Linked DNA regions of Adhaeribacter arboris. The protein of the gene in region 1 interacts with the protein of each later gene in a pairwise test. Links are inferred from orthologs where the notes say so. Each region holds a gene or a part of one and is shown on either strand. Other genes may lie near its edges.

What was found.
Region 2: the proteins of priA (region 1) and AHMF7605_RS22285 interact in binary tests that used the Escherichia coli proteins (3 or more experiments, as listed by UniProt). The link is inferred for Adhaeribacter arboris from one-to-one orthologs.

What each region holds. Positions count from the first base shown.
Region 1 is NZ_PYFT01000001.1:6,565,129-6,576,935, reverse strand. Bases 2,964-6,102 are described here. They hold priA (replication restart helicase PriA), read left to right. Parts: upstream 2,964-3,338; coding sequence 3,339-5,867; downstream 5,868-6,102. Other genes in these bases: AHMF7605_RS26585 (aspartate kinase), read right to left, coding at 6,043-6,102. Also shown: AHMF7605_RS26600 (GSCFA domain-containing protein), read left to right, coding at 1-833; AHMF7605_RS31010 (thioredoxin domain-containing protein), read left to right, coding at 902-1,345; AHMF7605_RS26595 (thioredoxin domain-containing protein), read left to right, coding at 1,447-2,934; more of AHMF7605_RS26585, read right to left, coding at 6,103-7,422; AHMF7605_RS26580 (DUF3320 domain-containing protein), read right to left, coding at 7,570-11,807.
Region 2 is NZ_PYFT01000001.1:5,483,305-5,494,913, reverse strand. What follows is about bases 4,753-7,693. They hold AHMF7605_RS22285 (single-stranded DNA-binding protein), read left to right. Parts: upstream 4,753-5,974; coding sequence 5,975-6,412; downstream 6,413-7,693. Other genes in these bases: gldE (gliding motility-associated protein GldE), read left to right, coding at 6,440-7,693; mutY (A/G-specific adenine glycosylase), read left to right, coding at 4,848-5,927. Also shown: gliding motility lipoprotein GldB, read right to left, coding at 1-685; AHMF7605_RS22310 (porin family protein), read left to right, coding at 747-1,418; AHMF7605_RS22305 (Rne/Rng family ribonuclease), read right to left, coding at 1,527-3,140; AHMF7605_RS22300 (tetratricopeptide repeat protein), read right to left, coding at 3,394-4,224; AHMF7605_RS22295 (HU family DNA-binding protein), read right to left, coding at 4,336-4,644; more of gldE, read left to right, coding at 7,694-7,816; gliding motility lipoprotein GldD, read left to right, coding at 7,776-8,390; ATP-dependent DNA helicase RecG, read left to right, coding at 8,523-10,616; AHMF7605_RS29525 (hypothetical protein), read right to left, coding at 10,623-10,811; AHMF7605_RS22265 (acyl-CoA dehydrogenase family protein), read right to left, coding at 11,379-11,609. UniProt on the Escherichia coli protein: Plays an important role in DNA replication, recombination and repair. Binds to ssDNA and to an array of partner proteins to recruit them to their sites of action during DNA metabolism. Acts as a sliding platform that migrates on DNA via reptation.

The DNA.
Region 1 (11,807 bases):
GTACCATTTTCAATCCGGTTTCTCTTTTTAACTTATTACAAGCTTCGTTACAGCCACAACCGGAATTTACCGGCGAATTAGTGCAACGCGAAGATTTGTGGTTGGCGTATGATTTTCATTCTACTTTTGCTTCGCACTCGCGCGCTGAACTTTTAACCCGGCTTCAGGAAACCCTAAGTCAAAGTCAGGCTTTCTTACAAAATACAGATACTATTATTTTAACTTTTGGTACAGCCATAGGTTATATTCATCGGGCCAGCAACAAACTGGTAGCTAATTGTCATAAAATACCGCAAGTTCAATTCCAGAAGCATTTGCTAACCATTCCAGAAATTTTATCCGCTTTTAATACTTTTTACAAAAGTTTGCAACAAACAAATCCAAACGCCCGGGTAATTTTGACCGTCAGCCCGGTACGTCACCTGAAAGAAACTTTAGAAGGAAACAGCGTTAGTAAATCTATTCTAAGGGTGGTTTGCCAGGAATTAAAAACGCAATATGCGGCAGTAGCTTATTTTCCAGCTTACGAATTACTTTTAGATGATTTACGGGATTACCGATTTTATAAACCGGATATGATTCACCCCTCGGAAGTAGCGGAAGATTACATCTGGGAAAAGTTTAAATCAGCATATTTCAACGAAGATTTTCAGCACTTTACAGAAAAATGGGATAAAATCCGGCAAGCCTTGGCCCATAAACCATTTCATTCAGAATCTATTTCTCATCAGCAATTCTTAAAAAAAGTATTAAGTCAATTAGAAGAACTACAAGCTAAAGTTGATTGCCAATCGGAAATTTCAGCTTTAAAAAAGCAATTAATTACGGGTTAAAAGCAAGATTTTACGTATGCTTAGCACAGGTAAAATCTTACTTTTAACTTGAGTAAAGTTTTTAGATTATGAAAAAAGCTAACCGGCTGCTGAATGAGTCCAGCCCCTATTTGCTCCAGCACGCTTATAATCCGGTGAATTGGCATCCGTGGGGCGAAGAAGCTTTGCGAAAAGCCCGGGAGGAGCAAAAGCCTATTATCGTGAGTATTGGTTATGCCGCTTGTCATTGGTGCCACGTTATGGAACATCAATCATTTGAGAACGAAAGCATTGCGCAGCTCATGAACAAGCATTTTGTTTGCATAAAAGTAGACCGGGAAGAACGCCCGGATGTAGACCAGATTTACATGGATGCCGTGCATGCTATGGGTGTACAAGGGGGCTGGCCGTTAAATGTATTCTTAAATTCAGAAGCAAAACCGTTTTATGGGGGCACTTATTTCCCCCCCAGCACTGGGCTCAATTATTACAAAATATCGGCAAAGCTTACAACGAAAACCGGGAAGAACTAAATCAATCGGCCGAACAGTTTGCGCAGCACCTCAACATATCCGATTTACAAAAATACGGCATTCAAGAAGTAAATGCTGAGTTTACTGATCAAGATTTTCGGTTGCTCTATCACAATTTTAGTCTTCGTTTCGAGAAAGAACGGGGTGGCATGGGTCAGGCGCCTAAATTTCCAATGCCGGTGAATTATTTGTTCTTATTACGGTATTACCAATACGCCAATCAAACCGCCGCCCTGGAGCACGTAAATCTAACACTTCGCGAAATGGCTTTCGGCGGAATTTACGACCAGGCTGGGGGTGGTTTTGCTCGTTACTCCGTGGATAACGAATGGTTGGTTCCGCACTTCGAAAAAATGTTGTACGACAATGGCCAACTAATTAGCTTATATGCCGAAGCGTACCAGATAACCAAAAATTCTTTGTACAAAGAAGTAGTGTACGAAACCATTTCTTTCGTAGAACGCGAACTTATAAGTCCGGAAGGCGGTTTTTTCTCTTCCCTGGATGCCGATAGCGAAGGCGAAGAAGGTAAGTTTTACGTATTTACGAAAGAAGAACTCCAAGAGATTATTGGAGCCGAAGAACCTTTATTTTCTACTTACTACAACGTACACGCCGAAGGTAATTGGGAACATAACCAAAACATTTTGCACCGCCGGCAAACGGATGAAGCGTTTGCGGCAGAACACCAGTTAGAAATTCCTATTTTAAAAGAATTAGTTAAGGGCTGGAAGGCAAAGGTAATGCGGGCTCGCTCCCAAAGAGTTCGTCCCGGCCTCGACGACAAAATTCTAACCGCTTGGAACGCTTTAATGCTGAAAGGTTTAGCGGATGCGTATTATGTTTTTCAAGAAGAAAAATTCCGGGAACTAGCTTTGAAAAACGCGAATTTCCTGCGCCAAAGGGTAAAAAACGGACCAAAGCTGTTTCGTAATTATAAAAACGGGAAAGCCAGCATTAATGCTTTTTTAGAAGATTACGCTTTGCTCATTCAAGCTTTTATCCGGCTATACGAAATTACCTTCGACGAAAATTGGCTAAATGAAGCCCATCAATTGACTAAATACACGCTTGGCAACTTTTTCGACGAAAACGAAAATTTATTTTTCTATACCGATAAAGAAGGCGAAAAATTAATTGCCCGCAAAAAAGAAATCCTGGACAATGTTATTCCGGCTTCCAACTCCGTAATGGCCAGTAACCTGCATTTTTTAAGCCTGTATTTCGATCAGCCCAAATACTTCGAAATATCGGAAGCGATGTTAAGCCAAATAAAACAGTTATTGGTAAAACAACCAAGTCATTTAGCTAATTGGGCAAATGTGTATTATGCCAAACTAAAACCTACCGCCGAAATAGCAATTGTGGGACCGGAAGCACAAAGTTTCCGCAATTCTTTCGCCGATTTTTACTTTCCCAATGCCATTTTCGCGGGCACGGAAATTGAAAGCGATTTACCCTTACTCTCCGACCGAATAGCCATTGGCGAGGAAACCACCATCTACGTTTGCTTTAATAAAACTTGCCAATTACCGGTACATACGGTAACCGAAGCGCTGGAACAATTAGATAAGATTAATGAAGTTTAGTTGAAAGGTTGAAAAGTTAGAAGGTTGAAAAGTTGAAATATATAGAAATAGTTGGCGTCAGCGTCCTCGCTTGTTCCAACTATCTGGGAGGCCTTTGGCCGGGCAAACTGATGTACCTTAAAAAGATTCCTAATTATTTATATACTAGCAAATTAGTATAACGAGCGGGAACGTTCTGATTATAAAAGCCCCTCTGAAATAATGAATAAGTTAATTTACGCTAAAAGTCGAACTTATGGCAAATAGCAATGTTTAACCAATAGCCTGCAAATCAACTTTCCAACTTTTCCACTTCCCAACTTTTAAACCTTCTTTCCAACCTCTCAACTATTTGGGAAAGATTCGGGTTCTTGCGACCTTTGCGATAGCTGAAAACTCTTCAGCGATTAAAAACGGGAGTACTGTTGAGCCAACCATTATTATTTCAATCGTCGGAACAAGCTACGGAGCGAATAACTTTATTTGCCGACGTAATTTTGCCTTTGCCTTTACCCAAACTATATACCTACCGGGTGCCCTACGACATGAACGATGATATCTTCGTGGGAACTCGCGTGATTGTGCAGTTTGGAGCCAAGAAGATTTTGAGTTGCATTGTAGCCGATGTACACGAGAATCCCCCGTCTGGCTACCAGGCCAAATACATTCTGGAAATTATCGACGAAACTCCGGTGGTAACTACGCCTCAGCTTAAAATATTTAATTGGATTGCCGAGTATTACATGTGCACTATTGGCGAAGTAATAAACGCAGCTTTGCCTTCAGCCTTAAAACTAAGCAGTGAGTCCCGGATACAATTGCACCCGCAGTTTAATCCGGAATACCCGGTATACCCCTTATCTACCGCCGAAGAAAAAATAGTCTTTGCCTTAGGCCAGAATAAAACCCTCACTTTTACCGAAGTGGGAAATTTATTGCAGATCAACCATTTTCATAAAATAATAAAATCACTAATCCAAAAAGAGGTTATTATTATTTTTGAAGAAATAGCCGATAAATACACCCCGAAGGTAGTTAAGAAACTGCGCTTATCGCCGCATTTCATCCACGAAGCCGAATTACTGGAAGAACTCATGAGCCAACTGGCAATCCGGCCGAAACAACTCGATGTGGTTCTGCAGTATTTGCAGAAGGTACCCGTCCACCAGAATGTGCACCTGAACGAAAAAGGCATCGAAAAAAATACTCTTACTTCTAATCCGCATTTATCGCTTTCATCTATTAATGCTTTAATCAAAAAAGGCATTATGGAACAGTTCGAAACTATTGTTTCCCGGTTTCCGGTGGATGATAATAAACCATTACCCGCCTTTAACTTATCCGCCCATCAAATAGCTGCCCGCGACGAAATATTAGATTTATTTGACAGTAAGGATATTGTTTTATTGCACGGCATTACGGGTAGTGGTAAAACCGAAGTTTACATTGATTTGATAAAAAAAGCGTTGGAAGGTGGCGGCCAAGTTTTGTATTTACTACCTGAAATTGCCCTTACCGCCCAAATTGTAACGCGCCTCATCAAAGTTTTTGGTAATCGTTTAGGAGTGTATCATTCTAAATTTTCCGATAACGAACGGGTAGAAGTTTGGAACGGTATTTTGTCGGGCCGTTTTTCAGTGGTAATTGGCGTGCGCTCGGCTATATTTCTACCTTTTCATAACTTGTCGCTGATTATTGTGGACGAAGAACACGAATCGTCATACAAGCAATACGAACCGGCTCCTCGCTACAATGCCCGCGAAGTAGCGCTCATGCTGGCTACCTACCACAGGTGCAAAACTTTATTAGGATCGGCTACACCCGCCGTAGAGACCTATTATAACGCTAAAACAGGTCGTTGGGGCTTAGTAACCATGAACAAACGTTTTGGCGAAGCGGGTTTACCCGAAATAGAATTGGTAGACACTCGTCGGGAAAGCCAGAAGAAAAACATGCACAGCCATTTTTCGCAGAAGTTGTTACATGAAATTGAGCAAAAATTAAAAAAGCAGGAACAAGTAATTTTATTTCAGAACCGGCGGGGTTACGCCCCTTACATTAACTGCCACGACTGCGACTGGATTCCGAAGTGTAAAAACTGCGCGGTAAGCCTCTCCTATCATAAATACAATCGCGAATTGCGCTGCCATTACTGCGGTTACCACGAATCCATGCCCCATGATTGCCCGGCCTGCGGCTCCACCATGATTAAAACCGTAGGATTTGGGACCGAAAAAATTGAAGACGAGCTAAAGCTGCTATTACCCGAAGCCAATATCCAGCGGATGGATTTAGATACTACGCGCAGTAAAAACAGCTACCAACAAATCATTGCCGATTTCGAGGCCAATAATACGAATGTACTGGTAGGCACGCAAATGGTAACCAAAGGCCTGGACTTCGAAAATGTAAGTTTAGTGGGGATTATCAACGCGGACAGTATCATTAATTATCCGGATTACCGGGCGCACGAGCGGGCTTACCAAATGTTTGTGCAGGTAAGTGGCCGGGCGGGCCGCAAAGGCAAAAAAGGCTTAGTAATTATTCAGACGGGCAACCCTTCGCAGGCCATATTTCAGAAAGTAATCGAGAACGATTACCAGGCTTTATACGAATTTGAAATTCAGGAACGCCGCAAATTTAATTTCCCGCCCTTTATGCGCGTAATTAAAATTACCGTGAAACACATCGATGAAAAGATTAATGAGCAAGCAGCAGCCGTACTTACCAAAGAATTCATCGATCGTTTGCCTAAAAACCAAGTACTTGGTCCGGAAGTACCTTATATTTTCAAAATTCGCAATTACTATTTAAGCGAAATTCATATAAAATTAGACCGGGAACACACCAGCCTGAAAGCTGCCAAGCTACTCATCGCCGAAGCTATCAACCAGGTTAAAATAAACAAAGACTTCCGCAATATCCGGGTAGTAGTAGATGTAGATCCGGTGTAAAGATTATAATGAATATTCTGTTTTCTTTTGAATTAGTTTAAAGCAGAAAACTCTTTCTTCAAATCCTTTTAGGAGGAAACTATTAGGCTACGTTGTTCAATAGTTTCCTCCTAAAAGGACAAAATTCTTTAATTTATTTCTATTCTTTTTCTTATTTGATATCGATTATTTTCGATTAGAAAAACATAGTTTTATTCAGCGCTACTACTGCGGCTTTAAAATCTTCACGGGCTACTACAAATTGCACGTTTACTTTCCGGAGGGAGAAGCCGGCGCTTTTAATATTTATATTGTGCTCCGCGAGAGATCCGGCGGCCTTCGCCAGAACACCCGGTTGGTCGATATTAGAACCAATCATGCACACAATGGCTACTTTCTCAACGGTTACCTCCTGAAACTGTGCTTCCAGCGCTTGCACCAATTCTGGTTTATAATCTTTTTCCCAGATAACCATGGAAATACTGTTGGCGCTGGTAGCCTTAAAAATGTAGCTGATATTAAATTTGTGGAACTCCTGCATAACAGCAAAGTCCGAACCTACCGTACCTACCATTAACGGGTCGTAGATATCCAGAATAATTACTTTGTTCGTGCCGGTAATTACTTCTACGCGCTTGTTTGGCCACACATAATCGCGGGTAATTAAAGTACCAGGATGGTCTGGCTCAAAGGTATTTTTAATGCGCAAATTAATGCCATTTATTTCCAAAGGTTTGCTGGCTTTCGGGTGAATGGCTTCCATGCCTACGTCTGCTAGTTGGTCGGCTACGTCGTAATTGGTATTTACTACGGGTACGCAATTTTCCAGGCCTACCAAAGCAGGATCGGCAGAAGAGAGGTGATATTCTTTGTGAATAATAGCTTCCTTTGGCTTTAAAGCAACGGCTACTTTGCAAAAAGTTACTTCGGAATAACCCCTATCAAACTCCCGCATAATGCCTTCGGTGCCTTTGGTGTAGCCGGTAACTACGGTAATAGTTTTTTCAAAGTCAATGCCTTTTAAAGAATGCGCGATGCGCTGGTCAATGGTGTACGGTTCGTGGTCGTGGAAACCGCTTAAATCTACTAAGGTGGCATTTAAACCCTGGTTTTGCAGAATATTGACAAAATTAAAGGCGGCATGCGCTTCGCCGATAGAAGCTAAAATTTCGCGGGCGGCTTGTAAAATGCTTTCGGAGCTTACGTAGCCGGAGGCCAAAACATTTACCAGATTTTCGAGAAATAGCTGAGCCTCGTGCAACCGTTGCCGGACGAATTTATTAGCTGCTTCTACATCTAAGCCTAAATACTCGTAGCTTTTATTAATTTGCTGCAACTCTTCGGTTACCTGGTATAACGATTGGTGAAAATCTTTGTGACCTACAATGTGGTGGTAAACGCCTGGTGCACCGGTTTTTTTGTTTTCGAGGAGCAAATTAGTAACCCCGGCAAAGGCCGAAACCACAAATACCCGGTTATATAATTGGTCACCGGTGCGGCCATGGTATATGATATTTTCTAAAACTTTATCCAGCGCACTCATACTAGTGCCGCCAATTTTTTCTACTGTTAACATGTGTTTCCGAAAAGCGAATTATATTTTAGTAATCTGATTCTGTTCCTGTATGAACTTCAAAAATACTAGTTCATAAGCAATGATTACTATATTTCCGGAAGTCATTTATCAGATTTATAAAAATTGGGGATATTTAATGTAAAGTTTTCAGCGCCGAGGGCGTACAATATGTCCTTCCTGTTGCGTAAAAACTCCTGCTTGTAAAAGTTCTTCAACCATTAAATCTATTTGCTCCCGGATATCGTCCGTAACCCGCGAAAAGCCCATTAATTTTGCGGTGGCAGGAGCTACTTCATCGGAAGTAAGACCGTAAGATTCCGTTACTGTTTTTTGGATAAACAATTTAATTTCTGCTGGTGATATTAAATCGATATCTCTCACGGAGGCAGGTAATTGGCTCCTATCGCGTAAAGGAGGCTGCGCCATGTTGGGTAACCAAAGAAAATCTTTTTCCCGCCGCATTACACCTTGCTGAATGCCGTAATCAATGGCTCGTTCTATAGCAGTTTTTACGCGGGGTCCAACTTTTGTAAGATTCACTGCTTCGGCAATACGACGGGTAACTTCAGTAATATGTACGGGACTTTCCACCTGGACTACTTGCCAAACCCAATCGGCCAGCTTCGTTACCGAAACCTCTGCCAGCTCCTGAATACCTAATTTTATGGTAAGGTTGGCAACCTGGTAAGGCGGCAATCCAGTGTTTGGTTCCTGTGTAGTTGCCGTGTGCCGGGTAATAACGGGTTCTTCTGATTTCCTTTTAACTACCGCTCCATTTGATTTAGGTATAGAATCGTTACCTAGAGCTTGTTCTATTGCTGAAACCAATCTTTTTAGTTCGGCTTCGGGGTTCCGGAACCAATCCGTACTCCAGACGTGGTATAAATTCCAGCCTAAACTTTGCAGCACCGATTGGCGCAATCTATCCCGGTCTCGGGCGGAACGGGCACTGTAGTACGTAGCGCCATCGCATTCAATCCCTAATGCATAATGGCCAGGTTGCTGCGGGTCTACCACGGCAAAATCTACGTGAAATCCCGCGGAACCTACTTTTGGCTTTAATTGATACCCTAAGTTGGTAAGAGCTTGGTAAACGACTTCTTCAAAAGGTGCCGCCTGAACTTCTGGATTAATGGTTGTTTCCCCGGTGGATAAATGCCCATTCTTCGCGTAAGTTAAAAAAGTTTTGAAGGCTTGCACCCCGCGCGAAGAGGTACGGCTTAAATCAATATCGTCGGGCGATAAGTTCGTAAATATTTCGCAGCGCAGCCGAGCCCGGGTAATGAGTACGTTTAAGCGCCGTTCGCCGCCCGTACCGTTTAACGGACCAAAGTTCATGGCTAAATTACCCTCGGCGGTTCGGCCGTAACCAGTACTAACAAAAATAACATCGCGCTCATCTCCTTGTACGTTTTCGAGATTTTTTACAAAAAAAGGTTCGTTAGGATGCGCTTGAAAAAATGGCTCGGCTCCTGGGTCAGCTTTGCGTAAAATTTCCAGTTGATTAATGATAGCCTGCATTTGCGCCATACTAAAGGCAGCCACACCCAAAGTTAATTCGGGTTGGGTACGGGCGTGCTGCATAATAGCTTGCGCTACTGTTTCGGCTTCCTGCGGATTGGTGCGGGTTTTGCCGCGGTCATAAAAGGTTTGTGGCAGATGGCGGTAGATTAATCCAATTTCTTTTCGGCCGGCATCCGGGCTTGGGAAAATAACCAATCGATTTTCGTAAAATTCTTGGTTGGATACCGCAATCAGTGATTCGTGGCGGCTGCGGTAATGCCAGCGTAACATGCGTTGCGGCGCACCCTGGGCGGCAAATAATCCCAGAATACTTTCAACATCCGTCGTGATATTTTCTTCGTCGGCTTCTTCTTCGTTTACCAGCGAATCGAAAAAGCTGGTGGGCGGCATTTGTTTACTATCGCCTACTACCACTACTTGTTTGGCGCGCAAGATGGCTCCAAAGGCATCTACCGGTTTCACCTGGCTGGCTTCGTCAAAAATTACCAAATCAAAATTCAGGCATTCGGGCGGCAGAAAATTGGCGATGGAAAGCGGCCCCATCATAAATACCGGTTTTATTGCTTGAATAGCATTACCGGCTTTGGCCATTAATTGCCGAATGGGTAAATGGCGGGCTTTCTTTTCGAACTCCCGACGCAGAATTCCTAACTGGCCGCCTGCTTGGTGCAAAGGTAAATTTTGCCAGTGCGCCAGGGCAAGTTTCGCTCGGTTGTACGCCAGCATTAAAGAATCTAATTCGTTAAACTTCTGAATAACATCTTCGTGACCGGCCCGTTGGAATTGTTGTAGAGCCGGACGTTCGGTGTACGCTTGTTCCAGGAGTGCTTCCAGCCAGGTTTGACGGAAGGCCGGGTACAGGTAAGCACCGGCTTCCGGCCAGGTAATTGCCCGGTTTATGATTTCCTGCAAACCTTCTTGTTGTAACCGGAGAGTCAGATTATTCCAGCCTACTATTTGGTGGAGTTCGGGTAAATGCGTTTGCCATTTTTGCAACAGCAATAATTGTTCTGTAAAAGGCTGTTCTTCTAAGTAATTTTCCCGCCCAAAACGGAGAACTTCATCCAGCAAGAGCAACTGCTTTACCTCGGTTAAATGAGTGCGGTGATTCAGGAGATGTTGCTCTAGTTGCTGTAAGTTTGGTTGTAAAGAAGTTAAGTTTGGTTCACCGGCCAGAAAATCGAGAACTGCTTTGGGAATGATTTGGCTGGCAATATCCTGATATATTTCGGTAAGCCACTTTTGGATAGTAATGAAATGCGGCCAATCTGAGCGTTCGCTGCGCCATTGTTTCCCGAAAGTTGCCTGCCCTAATTCCTGGTGCTGATGAATAATTTTTAACTGGCGATTCGCTTCCAGTATTGCATCTATTAGTTTTAGTTGCTCATTGGTGGTATCCGGTAGAACTGTTTTGCTTAATCCGGCCAACTTTTTTTTACTCTTTCGGTAAGCACCCGATAAGAATTTCCACCATTTCTCACCGTAAGCCATTAAATTTTCCCGGATTTCTAAAGCTTCGGTTGTAGCCGCCCAAGCCTCCGGCAGCAGCTTATCCTGGAATTGGGCCTGGATGGTAGCGTAGGATTTACCTGCGGTAAGCAGTTGCTCCAGCTCAGTTTGTTGTATCAACCAGTTGCTTGATTTTACCGGAACGCCCGCATAATTAGGACTACGGAGCAAGCGATGTACTAACGCACTCAACGCAGCCGTTTCAGTATAGTTGGTTGGCAGGGGTACCATTACAATTATGGATAATTGCTGGGCATTCGGTTGTAGGGCAGTTATGGATTGGCGAGTACCTTCTAAGGCTTGCGTTATCTGGTTTTCCTCGGCAGGTAGTAACTGCTTGCGTTGGCTGCCCCAGAAAATTAATTTTTTAGGCTCCCCCAGTTGTTTTAAACGGGCTTGTAATTCCTGAATTAGCGCATCGCGCCGGCGAAACTCATCACGCGACCAGGTTAGCAGGGCAGGTAAGGCAAATCGGGGTAAGTCTGCCTGTGGATATTGCTTTCGTAGTTGTAAAAGCTGGCCATATACGTCGTAAGTAGTTAAATCACTTTGGCCGATAGGCTTGTTTACTGCTTCGCAGTAGCTGTTCAAGCGTTCGCGTAACTGCACCAATAAGTTCAGTTCACTTTCCTGTTCTTTCACCTTCGGCTTTCCTAAATCCAAGGTGCGGGCGAGTTCTTTGGTTACTTCTTTTTTATTGGTTTTATGGCTGTGCAATTCCAGGCAAGCTTCGCCTAAACCTACTTTATCTAAACGCCTTTTTACTACCTCCAAAGCGGCCATTTTTTCGGCGACAAACAATACCGTCTTGCCTTTCCCAATAGCTTCTGCAATAAGATTGGTAATGGTTTGAGATTTACCGGTACCGGGCGGACCTTGAATAACTAAATTCCGACCTTGGTTTACATCCAGAATGGCTAAGGTTTGCGACGAATCAGCATCTACTACCTGGCGAACCTCAGCAAGATTCAAATGCGGGTCGAGGGGATCTTCGTCGGAAATAAGTGGGGCGGGTTCCTGAAAGCCGTCTTCGTGCAGCAAAGCTTGCAGCAACGGGTGATTGGCAGGGGAAGTTTCATCAGACCAGTTAGCGGTATCTAGGTCGTTGTACATCATAAACTTCCCGAAAGAGAAAAAGCCCAGTGCAATAGCCGTAGAATTAATTAGCCAGCCTTGGCGACCCACAATTTCTTTCCAGACTTCGTCAAAATAGCCGGTTACATCTACTTCGTCGGTGTCCGGCAGTTCAGGAATCTGTAAACCAAAATCAGCCTTCATTTTAGCAATCAAGGATAAATTTTCGCCCACTTCGCCGCCGGTATAACGCAATTGAAACCGCTCTCGTGCCGAAG
Region 2 (11,609 bases), 1.1 Mb from region 1 along the record:
TGCAAGGCAGAACCTGTTGCGTAAAATAATACGACTTTCCGTAATAAATCATTTGTGCCATCATGCGCTTATCTTCTAAATCCGTAGAATTAAATTTAGCCGATTGCTGCAGCATTACCGCCGGAATTAAATTTTGAGGTTTGTACCGGTATAAAATATACTGGGGTTGTTTAGGTCGATAACTGCCCTTATCTCCTACAAAGTAATCCAATCCTAAAACAATTAAACTATCGCTCACTACTAAATCCGGCCCGAGTAAACCCGAAATAAAAGTTTGGACCCGTGGTAAATTTGTTTTTGGGTAATAATACTTAATGTGCTTAAATGCCGTTACCAAGTCGCGCTGTTGGGTCTCCAGATTACCAAAAGTTTGCTCAGTCTCCGTCACAAACTTATTTAATTGTGGATTGGTAACCAGCCCGTAAAGTGAGTTTATAAAGTTGTCATCTAAACGGTTAGGATCAACTTGCAGGTACTTGCGATCGAATACAGGGTTTGTTTGTAAAAAGCGTTGCACATCTTCTTTTGATTTACTGGCGTATAAGTCTTTTTCCAGGCGTTGTATTGGCAGATTAAGGTTAATGGCAGCAATTCTGGGATCCATCTCGCAGGATTTTTTCTGGCAGCTGAATGCTAACAACAAGGAAAGAAAAACAAATATTTGGCTTCGTTTTATTAAATACATTTGCTACAAAACTAAACTATTATACTAATAGGCTTTTAATCCGTTTACTTAATTTACAACTATGAAAAAAATTACCTTTATCTGCTTCTTATTGGCTTTTACGTCTACTGCTTTCGCCCAGGATTTAGAATTAGGCATTAAAATTACACCAAATATCTCAGGCAGTCGTATCATTGCTCCTTCAGAAGTAAATTTTGAAAAAGAAGGAGCCAATCTCCGTTTTGGATTTGGGGTAATAGCCGATTTATATTTTACCGAAAATGCAGCTTTTTCCACTGGCTTATCTTTTACTGGTAAAGGCGGTACCGTTTCTTATCCTACTTCTTTGATTACACCTGGAAGTAATAATGGCCGCATCACAGACGAAATTTCGCTGCAATACTTAGAAATCCCATTAACAGTAAAACTATTTACTAATGAAGTAGCTCCGGATATGCGCATCTTTTTCCAAACTGGTTTTTCATTAAATCCGCGGATGGGAGCAAAAGTGAACGGTGAAAAATTAGATCAAACCAATAATAATGAAAAGTATTCTAAGCGATTTAACGTACTGGATGCCGATGTTATTTTGGGAACTGGCTTGGAATACCAAGTAGGAGAAACTACTAAATTGTTCGGCGGTATATCGTACCATCGAGGATTAGCCAGCATTGATGATTATTATGAAAGTAAGAATGATAAGATAGAACTTCGGAATAATGTTTTTTCCCTCGACTTAGGCGTTAAGTTTTAAGAATATTCATCTTATCTAAATTCATTTTATATTCATAACTAGACCCCATTAAAAAACCCGCCGTTTATTTAACGGCGGGTTTTATTTTTTATTAGTAATGGGGGCTCATTAAACTACTTCGTCTACAGCTTCAAACTTATCTTGTACACTGTTTACCTCTACGGCGCTGGAGTGTACTTCAATTTCTTCGTTTCGTTCATCCATAATTTTATATTCCGTTAAACCAAGGGAAGTATCTTTCATTACTCCTATCCATTTATAATAATGGAAAAACCACTTCAATTGCTTCGAAATCAGGCCTTTGGTGTAATACGCGTATAAAAACGGATGCACGAAAAGTGTAATGTTCTTCTGATTCTGGTTCGTTAGTAAATCATCAATGGTATTTTCGATTTCGTCCGTCACCAAAATGCTGGCCGATATTTTACCAGTGCCGTTACAAGTCGGGCAAACTTCGCCGGTTACAATATTTTGTTCCGGACGTACGCGCTGGCGGGTAATCTGCATTAACCCAAACTTTGAGATAGGCAAAACCGTTGATTTAGAACGGTCTCTTTTCATCTCTTCTTTTACTACATCAAACACTTTCTGGCGGTTTTCCGCCGATTTCATGTCGATGAAATCGGTAACAATTATGCCCCCCAAATCGCGGAGCCGCAGTTGACGCACTACTTCGCGGGCAGCGGTCAGGTTTACATTTAAAGCGGTGGCTTCCTGATCCGTTTCAGTGTTCGATTTATTACCGCTGTTCACGTCGATTACGTGCAACGCTTCGGTGTGTTCTATTACCAGGTAACCGCCACCTGGTATACTTACCGTTTTACCAAACAGCGATTTTAGCTGTTTTTCAATGCCGAACTGCTCAAAGGTTTTTACTTTACCTGAATAGTGCTTTAAAATCCGGGCTTTATCCGGTGCTATTTTTTCAATATAATTTCGGGTCTCTTCGTACAGCTTGGCACTATCTACCACTATGCTGTCGAAACTTTCGTTTAAAATATCCCGCAGGATGGACGACGATCTTCCTAGTTCGCCGAGAACTTTATCGCGCTCTTTGGCTGTACGCAGTACATTAAATCCTTCTTCCCAGTTGGCTACCATGCTCCGCAGATCTTTATCCAGTTCTGCTACATCGCGACCTTCGGCAACTGTCCGGATAATTACCCCGAAATTTTCGGGTTTAATGGACATAATCAACCGTTTTAGTCGCTGGCGTTCCTCTTTGCTCACAATTTTCTTTGATACACTTACTGTATTCGAAAACGGAACTAACACCAGATACCGTCCGGCCAACGACAACTCACACGAAAGTCGCGGCCCTTTAGTAGAAATAGGTTCTTTAACTATCTGCACCAGTAATTGCTGCCCTTTTTTCAACACGTCGTTGATTTTTCCGAGCTTATCAATTTCCGGTTCAAATTTATACTGGCTTAAACGAGCCGTAGCGTTTTTTTGCGTCTGTGCTACTTTTACGAATTTACTCAGCGACCGGAAATTAATACCTAAGTCGTGATAATGGAGAAAAGCATCTTTCTCGTATCCAATATCAATAAAAGCAGCATTCAGTCCGGGCATCACTTTTTTTACGGTGCCCAAAAAAATATCTCCTACGGTGTAGTTGGTATCATTGCGTTCAAAATGATATTCAACCAGTCTTTTATCTTGTAGGAGCGCGATTCGTTCCCCATCCTGAGTAGAATTGATAATTAATTCATTACTCACTATTTTAAGGATTAGGTGTTAACTAAAATACCAAAACCCACGGTTGCGCGCTGCAACGTGGGCCTGCAAAAAAACAACAAGCTGTTATTTTTTCTTATGTCTGTTCTTTCTGAGACGTTTCTTTCTTTTGTGGGTAGAGATTTTGTGTCTTTTTCTTTTTTTACCGCAAGGCATAATTTTTTAATTTAATGGATTAAAATTTTTGATTTTTTATTTACCAAAAGTAATAGTTTAGTAATTTAACTAAATACCATTACTTCAATTTACTCAACTCATTATCTACGGAAGCCTGAAATCCGGGGTCATCGCTAAGAGTTTTTGCTTTTTTTAAAGCAGCCTTCGCTTCTTGTTTTTTACCAGCTTCGGCCAGGGCTACTCCCAGGTAAAAATTACCTTGCACATGCTTGGGATTAAGACTTACCAACTTTTCAAATCGCTCAATCGCTTTATCGTACTGCGTAGATTGAATAGATAATATACCCAAATTAAACAAAGCTTTTTCGTTGTTTGGATCGGTGGCAATTACTTCCCGTAACAGGGTAATTCCTTGCATCGGCGACTCACTGGCAATGTAAGTCATGGCAATATTGGTTTTAGCGTCCAGGTTTGCCGGATTATTTTGCAATACTTTTTCGTACAGACTCCGGGCTTTTTCTCCTAATACCTTCGAGCGGTCTTCGGTAGCGGCAAAGCTGAAAGCTTCAAAGTACTGATCGGCCGCTTTTTGGTAAGCAGTTTCACCGGGGCGAGCCACCGCTACCTGCTCATAAAAGTAACCCGCACTATCAAACTTGCTGATTGCTGCGTACTTTTCCCCTAACTGATTAGCAAGTTTCAAGCGCGCCAAACTATTTTTCTCCAGGTTATACTGACGACGAAGAAGACTTAATTCACCTAGTTGTTGCGGAGTCGCTTCCACGTGGGCCATCTCCTCCGCATCATGTCCTTCACCGGGAGCATGGGCATGCCCTTCATGGCTTTCTTCCCCCTTAGCAGGTGCGGTTCCCTTATCGCGGGCCGCACCTGATTTAGATAGGGCACCTTGCTTATCTTTGTTTATAATAACTCTGGGCAGAAAAAACATACCGATAGCGAGCAAAACTGCTGCTAGTACTACTAAAATTTGAAGCCGGATCGTTTTCAGAAGCTATTACGAATTATTATGATACAAATAAGATAGGATGTATATTACCATTTATTGAGAAATAGTGGCTACGTTCAGCTTTTTGCTGTTCTTTATTTTCTGAATAAATGTTTTAGAAGGTTTAAAGGAAGGAATAAAGTGCTCATCAATAATAATAGCCGTATTTTTAGAAATGTTCCGGGCTACTTTCTTTGCTCTCTTTTTATTGACAAAGCTACCGAATCCTCTCACATAGATATTGTTGCCATTTGACATAGAATCTTTAACTACCTTGAAGAATGCTTCAACGGTAGCTGCTACATCCGTTTTCTCAATACCTGTCTTCTCTGCAATCTCTGATATTACTTCTGCTTTAGTCACTGTGGTAAAATTAGTTTGTTAGTTAAAAAAATAATTAAATAAAATTAATCTGTTTTAAAGTTAACTCCGTCTATTACTTAGCTTTAAATCGGGGCACAAAGGTACTCCCACTTTTCGATAAGTAAAAACTATTTACTCAAAAAATCATTTTATGCCTATAAATTGTTACTCTGCATACTATTTTTAAGTCAAATAATACCAGAATGGTACTTTCTACTCCTGTTCAATTTGCCGCTACTTTACTAAATTGGTATTACCGGCACCAACGTTCTTTGCCTTGGCGCGAAACCAAAGATCCGTACGCGATTTGGTTATCCGAAGTAATTTTACAACAAACCCGGGTAAAACAAGGCTTACCTTACTACTTGGATTTTATCTCTGCTTACCCTACTGTTCAGGATCTGGCAGCTGCTCCCTCCGATGAAGTACTCCGCCATTGGCAAGGTCTGGGGTATTATTCCCGGGCCCGTAACATGCACCAAACGGCCATCTACATAACGAAAGAATGCAACGGAATATTTCCTACTACTTATAATGGATTATTACAATTAAAAGGAATTGGCCCGTACACGGCGGCGGCTATTGCCTCCTTTGCTTTTAAAGAAAAAGTAGCCGTAGTGGATGGTAACGTTTTCCGGGTTTTGGCCCGGGTTTTTGGTCTGGCCGAAAATATTGCCAGTCTGGCAGGAAAGAAGGCCTTTCAAATACTCGCCGATTCCCTCATTCCGGTCGATCATCCGGACACGTTTAATCAAGCCATTATGGAATTTGGAGCTATTCAATGCACGCCATTCATGCCTGATTGTTTATTTTGTCCTCTCCAGCACGCTTGCTATGCTTTCCAACATGGTCTGGTGGAGGCTTTACCGCATAAAGTTAAAAATAAAGTTAGTCGCCTGCGTTATTTTCATTACTTAGTATTCCGGCACCAGCAAATGTATTATCTTAAAAAACGCACCCAGAACGATATTTGGCAAGGACTCTACGATTTTTATCTATTACCAGAAGGAGAAGTCTCGGTATCCCGGGAAACTATCCAGCAAGAATTAGCTAATTTAGATCCGTCTATTACTTATGAATTTATTATGGAACCTACCAAAACGTACAAACGTACTTTAAGCCATCAGAAAATAGTGGCCAAATTTTATCTTATTGAATTAAATTTCCGTTTAAAGGAAGAAAACCTGCAAGCAACGGGTTTAGCCGCTTATTCTCGGGAGGAAATTGAACAATTACCCAAAGCGGTACTTATCAGTCAATATTTGCAGGATACCGGATTTTAATTATTTTTAATCTTAACTTTATTTTTATAAACGTAACCGAATTTACTATGGCAAGTGTAAACAAAGTAATTTTAGTAGGTAATTTGGGCAAAGACCCGGAAGTACGGCATCTGGAAGGTGGCTTAGCAGTAGCTCGTTTCCCGATTGCTACTTCCGAAAGCTTTAAAGATAAAAACGGCCAGAAACAAGAACGTACCGAATGGCACAACATTGTGGTTTGGCGCAACTTGGCCGAGGTAGCCGAGAAATACTTAAAAAAAGGCCAATCTGTTTACATTGAAGGAAAAATCAGAACCAACAGTTACCAGGATAAAGAAGGGATTCAGCGTTATACTACCGAAATTGTAGCCGATAACCTAACTATGTTAGGTGGCCGCACCGATGCCGGAGCCAATAATGGCAATCCGGAAACGGCTAGTTCTAATGCAGGTGGGCGTTCCGAAGCGCCGGCTTTCGAGGGCGAACCCGATGACTTGCCCTTCTAACCCGATGTTCCACTAAATAGTTTTATTTTGGAAAATATTGATTCGGGCGGCGACCCTGAGAGTAAGAGTTTTACTACACTCTCCTTACTTTTATACCTTTCCGATTTTTCGGGCCTTTTGCCGTACCTTACTTTTATTAGTATTATTTTATTGTTAACGGCCTCAGCTCTGGTTTCAGGAGCTGAGGTTGCCTTTTTCTCCTTATCCGAAAGCGACCTGCTACTTTGCCGGCAAAGTCCGAAACGTTCCTTGCAGCTTATACCTGTTCTACTGGAAAACCCGCGTCGGCTGCTTACCACCTTGTTGGTGCTCAATACTAGTATTAATTTAAGTATTGTTATTATCAGTTTGCATCTTTTTTGGGAAGTAACCGTTTTGCCTGCTATTTCCACGGGCATGTTATTAGGTTTTGTAATGCTATTTACTTTAGCAATTGTTTTTTTTGGAGAAGTGTTACCTAAAGCATACGCCAACCAGAAAAAATTAACCACGGCCCAGCGAATGGTTGGAGCAATAAATACCGCCGAAAAATTACTCTATCCGCTTATTTCTATGCTTTTATATTTCACGCAGACTATAGAGAACCGGTACCGTAATCGGCCCACGACGCAAATTATAGAAGAGCTGCAACAAGCTATTGAAGAGGCCAGCACCTCCGAAACTACGCACGAAGAAAAAGAATTATTAAAAGGCATTATTAACTTTGGCTCCCTCACGGTAAAACAAATTATGCGTTCCCGGATGGATATTGTTGCTTTTGACATTACGCAGAAGCTCGACGAAATTCTATCCTTAATCAACCAGTATGAATATTCCCGGATACCGGTTTATAATGGCAGCATTGATCAGATAGAAGGCATTTTGTACGTAAAAGATTTACTTCCTCATTTAGACGCAGAACCTGATTTTGTCTGGCAAACCTTAATCCGGCCCCCTTACTTTGTACCGGAAATTAAAAAAGTAGATGATTTGCTGAAAGATTTTCAGGAGCGGCACGTTCATATGGCTATTGTAGTAGATGAATACGGTGGCACGTCAGGTTTGCTTACTTTTGAAGATGTAATTGAAGAAGTTGTCGGGGATATAAAAGATGAATTCGACGAAGAAGACGAAATTGTTTATTCGCAGATCGACGAAAACACTTATATCTTTGAAGGGAAAACTTCTCTCGCCGATTTCTGCCGGATTATTGGTAGTTCTACTGATGTTTTTGAACCAGTAAGGGGCAAAAACGAATCCATTGGAGGTTTAATGATTGAGTTGTTTTCCAAAATTCCGCTGGCTGGCGAAGATACTGAATTTGATAAATTTAAGTTTGTAATAGAATCGGCTGATAATAAGCATGTAAAACTAGTAAAAGTATATGTGGGAGAGAGCAAAGAAAATATTTCATCGGTGGCTTAAGCAGCCTATTCTACTGCTATGTCTGGGCTCATTCTTGTTTTATTCGTGTTCCGAAGAGTTTACTCCTAAACCCAAAGGCTATAACCGCATTGATTTACCGGTTCCAAAGTACCAACCGCTCACCGAAAAACATCCCTATTTTTTCGAGTATTCGGTGTACAGTAAAATTCGTCCTGATTCGTCGCGCCTGGCGGAGCCGCATTGGTTAAACGTGTATTACCCCCGGTTTAATGCCAACGTGCAGCTTACGTACCGCACTATAAATCACAACCAAAAAACCTTTAATGCCCTCATAGAAGACGCCCGTCGTCTTACCTCTAAGCACCAGATAAAGGCCGAAGGCATTACGGAAGCAGTTATAAAAACGCCTAAAGGTAAAACGGCCAATTTATTTGAATTAAGCGGCGAAGTACCCAGTCAGTTTCAGTTTTACGTAACTGATTCTACTGAGCGTTTTTTCCGGGGCGCCTTGTATTTCCGTACCGCTACCGCCAACGATTCCCTAGCTCCCGTAATCGAATACATCAAAAAAGATATCGTCCATATGCTTAATACTTTGGAGTGGAGGAAGTGAGTTTAAAGTTATGAGTTATAAGTTATATTTGCGAATGGAATAATAGGTGAAACAGAAGGACATTCAACCTTTTCCTTAATTAGATTTTTACCCAACTCATAACTTTTAACTCATAACTCTTAACTCTCAAAAGTGTCTAACTTTTTCCGTACAAAAATTGAGTTTCTGAAGGGAATTGGACCGCAAAGAGCGGCTTTGTTACAAACAGAACTTAATATTTTTACTTACGGCGACCTTATTCAGCATTACCCATTTCGCTATCTCGATCGCACCCAGTTCTACCAAATTGCAGATCTCGAGGAAGGCTTACCCTTTGTACAGGTAAAAGGCTTTATAAAGTCGAAAGAATTATTAGGCGAAGGTCGTAAACAACGCTTGTCGGTGATAATACAAGATGAGACCGGTAAACTGGAATTAGTTTGGTTTAAAGGCGTAAAATGGATGCATACTCACCTGCAAAAAGGCTTGGAGTACATCATTTTTGGTAAGCCTACACTTTTTAACAGCCGCCTGAATATGGCCCACCCAGAAATAGAAGCTGTAACCGAAATAAAAGCCGACCAAAGTTTTCTGCAGCCAGTTTATAATACCACCGAAAAACTTAAAAATCATCGCATCGATAGCAAGGCTATTAACCGAATGATGGCCGAATTGTTAAAGCTAGCCCAGCCGCAAGTAAAAGAAACCTTACCTTTTCATCTGCTGGACCGATACCGGATGATTTCGAAATTAGATGCTTTACAGAATATCCATTTTCCGGTATCCACCGAAAAGCTTACGGCGGCCCGCTTCCGTCTTAAGTTTGAAGAGTTATTTTATGTACAACTTAAATTGCTGCGGCAAAAAACAGTTCGTAAAGCCGAGTTAAAAGGTCAGGTATTTAAACAAGTACCTACGCTTACCGAGTTTTATAATAATCATTTAGCTTTTGATTTAACTAATGCCCAGAAAAGGGTAATTAAGGAAATATACAAAGATTTAGGCGCCGGAAAACAAATGAACCGGCTCCTGCAGGGCGATGTAGGTAGCGGAAAAACCATTGTGGCCTTTATCGCAATGCTTATCGCGCACGATAACGGGGCACAGGCCTGTTTAATGGCGCCTACCGAAATTTTAGCCGACCAGCATTACGTAGGTTTAAAGCAATACGCCGATAAATTAGGGATTCTCATGGGCAAACTTACGGGCTCTACTAAACAAAGCGATCGCAGAATTTTGCACGAACAACTGCAATCCGGCGAAATGCAAATGATAGTAGGTACGCATGCTTTACTCGAAGACGTGGTACAGTTTCAGAACCTGGGACTTTGCATCATTGATGAACAACACCGGTTCGGGGTAGCACAGCGCTCCAAACTCTGGCAGAAAAATCCACGCATGATACCCCACGTATTGGTTATGACTGCTACCCCCATTCCGCGTACCTTGGCCATGACCTTGTACGGCGATTTAGATGTATCCGTGATTGATGAATTACCGGCCGGCCGGAAAGAAATTATTACGGTGCACCGCTACGATGCGCACCGGCTACGGGTATTTGGCTTCCTGCGCGAACAAATAAAATTAGGCCGTCAGGTATATATTGTTTATCCGCTCATCGAAGAATCCGAAACCATGGATTATAAAGATTTGATGGATGGATACGAAAGCGTAAAACGGGCTTTCCCGGAATACCGGATTAGTATGGTACACGGTAAAATGAAGCCGCAGGATAAGGACTTTGAAATGCAACGCTTCGTAAAAAATGAAACCCAGATTATGGTAGCCACTACGGTTATTGAAGTGGGTGTAAATGTACCCAATGCCTCGGTCATGATTATTGAAAGTGCCGAACGGTTTGGTTTATCGCAATTGCATCAATTACGCGGACGTGTAGGCCGAGGAGCCGAGCAAAGTTATTGCATTCTGATGACCAGCTATAAACTAAGTAAAGACAGTAAAGTACGTTTAGAAACTATGGTGCGCACCAACAATGGTTTTGAAATTGCCGATATAGATTTAAAACTACGTGGTCCCGGAGATTTAATGGGCACTCAGCAAAGTGGCGTATTAGATTTATTAATTGCTGATTTGGCGAAAGATGCTAAAATATTACAGGAATCCAGGGCAGCAGCCCAGGATATATTAGCCATTGATCCGGAGTTAGTCTTGCGGGAACATGAGAATATACGACAGCATATTCAATCGTTGCAGGCCAACACGGTAAATTGGAGTAGAATAAGTTAAAAGAAATTATCGTTGACTAATATAAAGCTGCTGAATGGGGGTATTTACCGTTTTAGTTAATTCATTCCCGCTCATTGGGTAAGTTGCCGGAATAATTACTTCAACTGGTTGAGGGGTTAACTGCCAGTTATGTTTATTTAACCGACTTACTATCATTAAACTTCCTAACAACAACACTTTAAGTATAGATTTCATATAAGCATTCAAACTGTTTATAAGTATAATTTCACCAACATTTAAAATTTACCTTTTATATGTTGGTTAGTTATCTTTTAATTAGTGAATAGTTTTTCCTTAAAAAAATAAATCGTAATTAACTCATATTTACTAACTCCTTGTATAATATAACTTGGCTAATAAGCTTAAAAGTATAAAACTACTTTAAAAATTAGTGAGTAGTACTATTACATATTTTCTGCCTTAAAGGTAATAAGCATATTTTTTAAAATTCTAGTCAAATTCGAATAATCCTATAACATTCTTTTTATTATCCAGGTAATTTTGAAGTTAGGCTTACTATATTATCTATAAAATTATGCAATATCCTACTTTTGACAAAAATCTTACCTAATTACTGACTAATTAAATATAGAGTAATTTATATTTAATTAAAGAGCAACATGATGAGACAACCTTTTTTATTACTAAAATCAACCGCTTTTTATTAACAATTACTTCATATTACTATAACTTTAATCACTAAAAAAGCCAACTCCTAATTAAAGAATTGGCTTTAATAGCAATAACTTCGTACGTCTAGTACTAGTAAATAAATTGGTTCTGCTGAATCATATCGGCTGCTATTCGCCGGCGGGCTTCTTTGGTGTTAAATGGTTCTGCTTTTGTGAAACGCTTTATTCCGATAAATAATAATTTGTATTCATCGCCTTCGACCATAGAGGCAATAGCTTCTTTTCCGGCTAAGTAAATAGCATCCAACGCATCGTACAGGTAAACCATGGTCATATCTTTTTGCCGAGCGGCCGCTTCCTC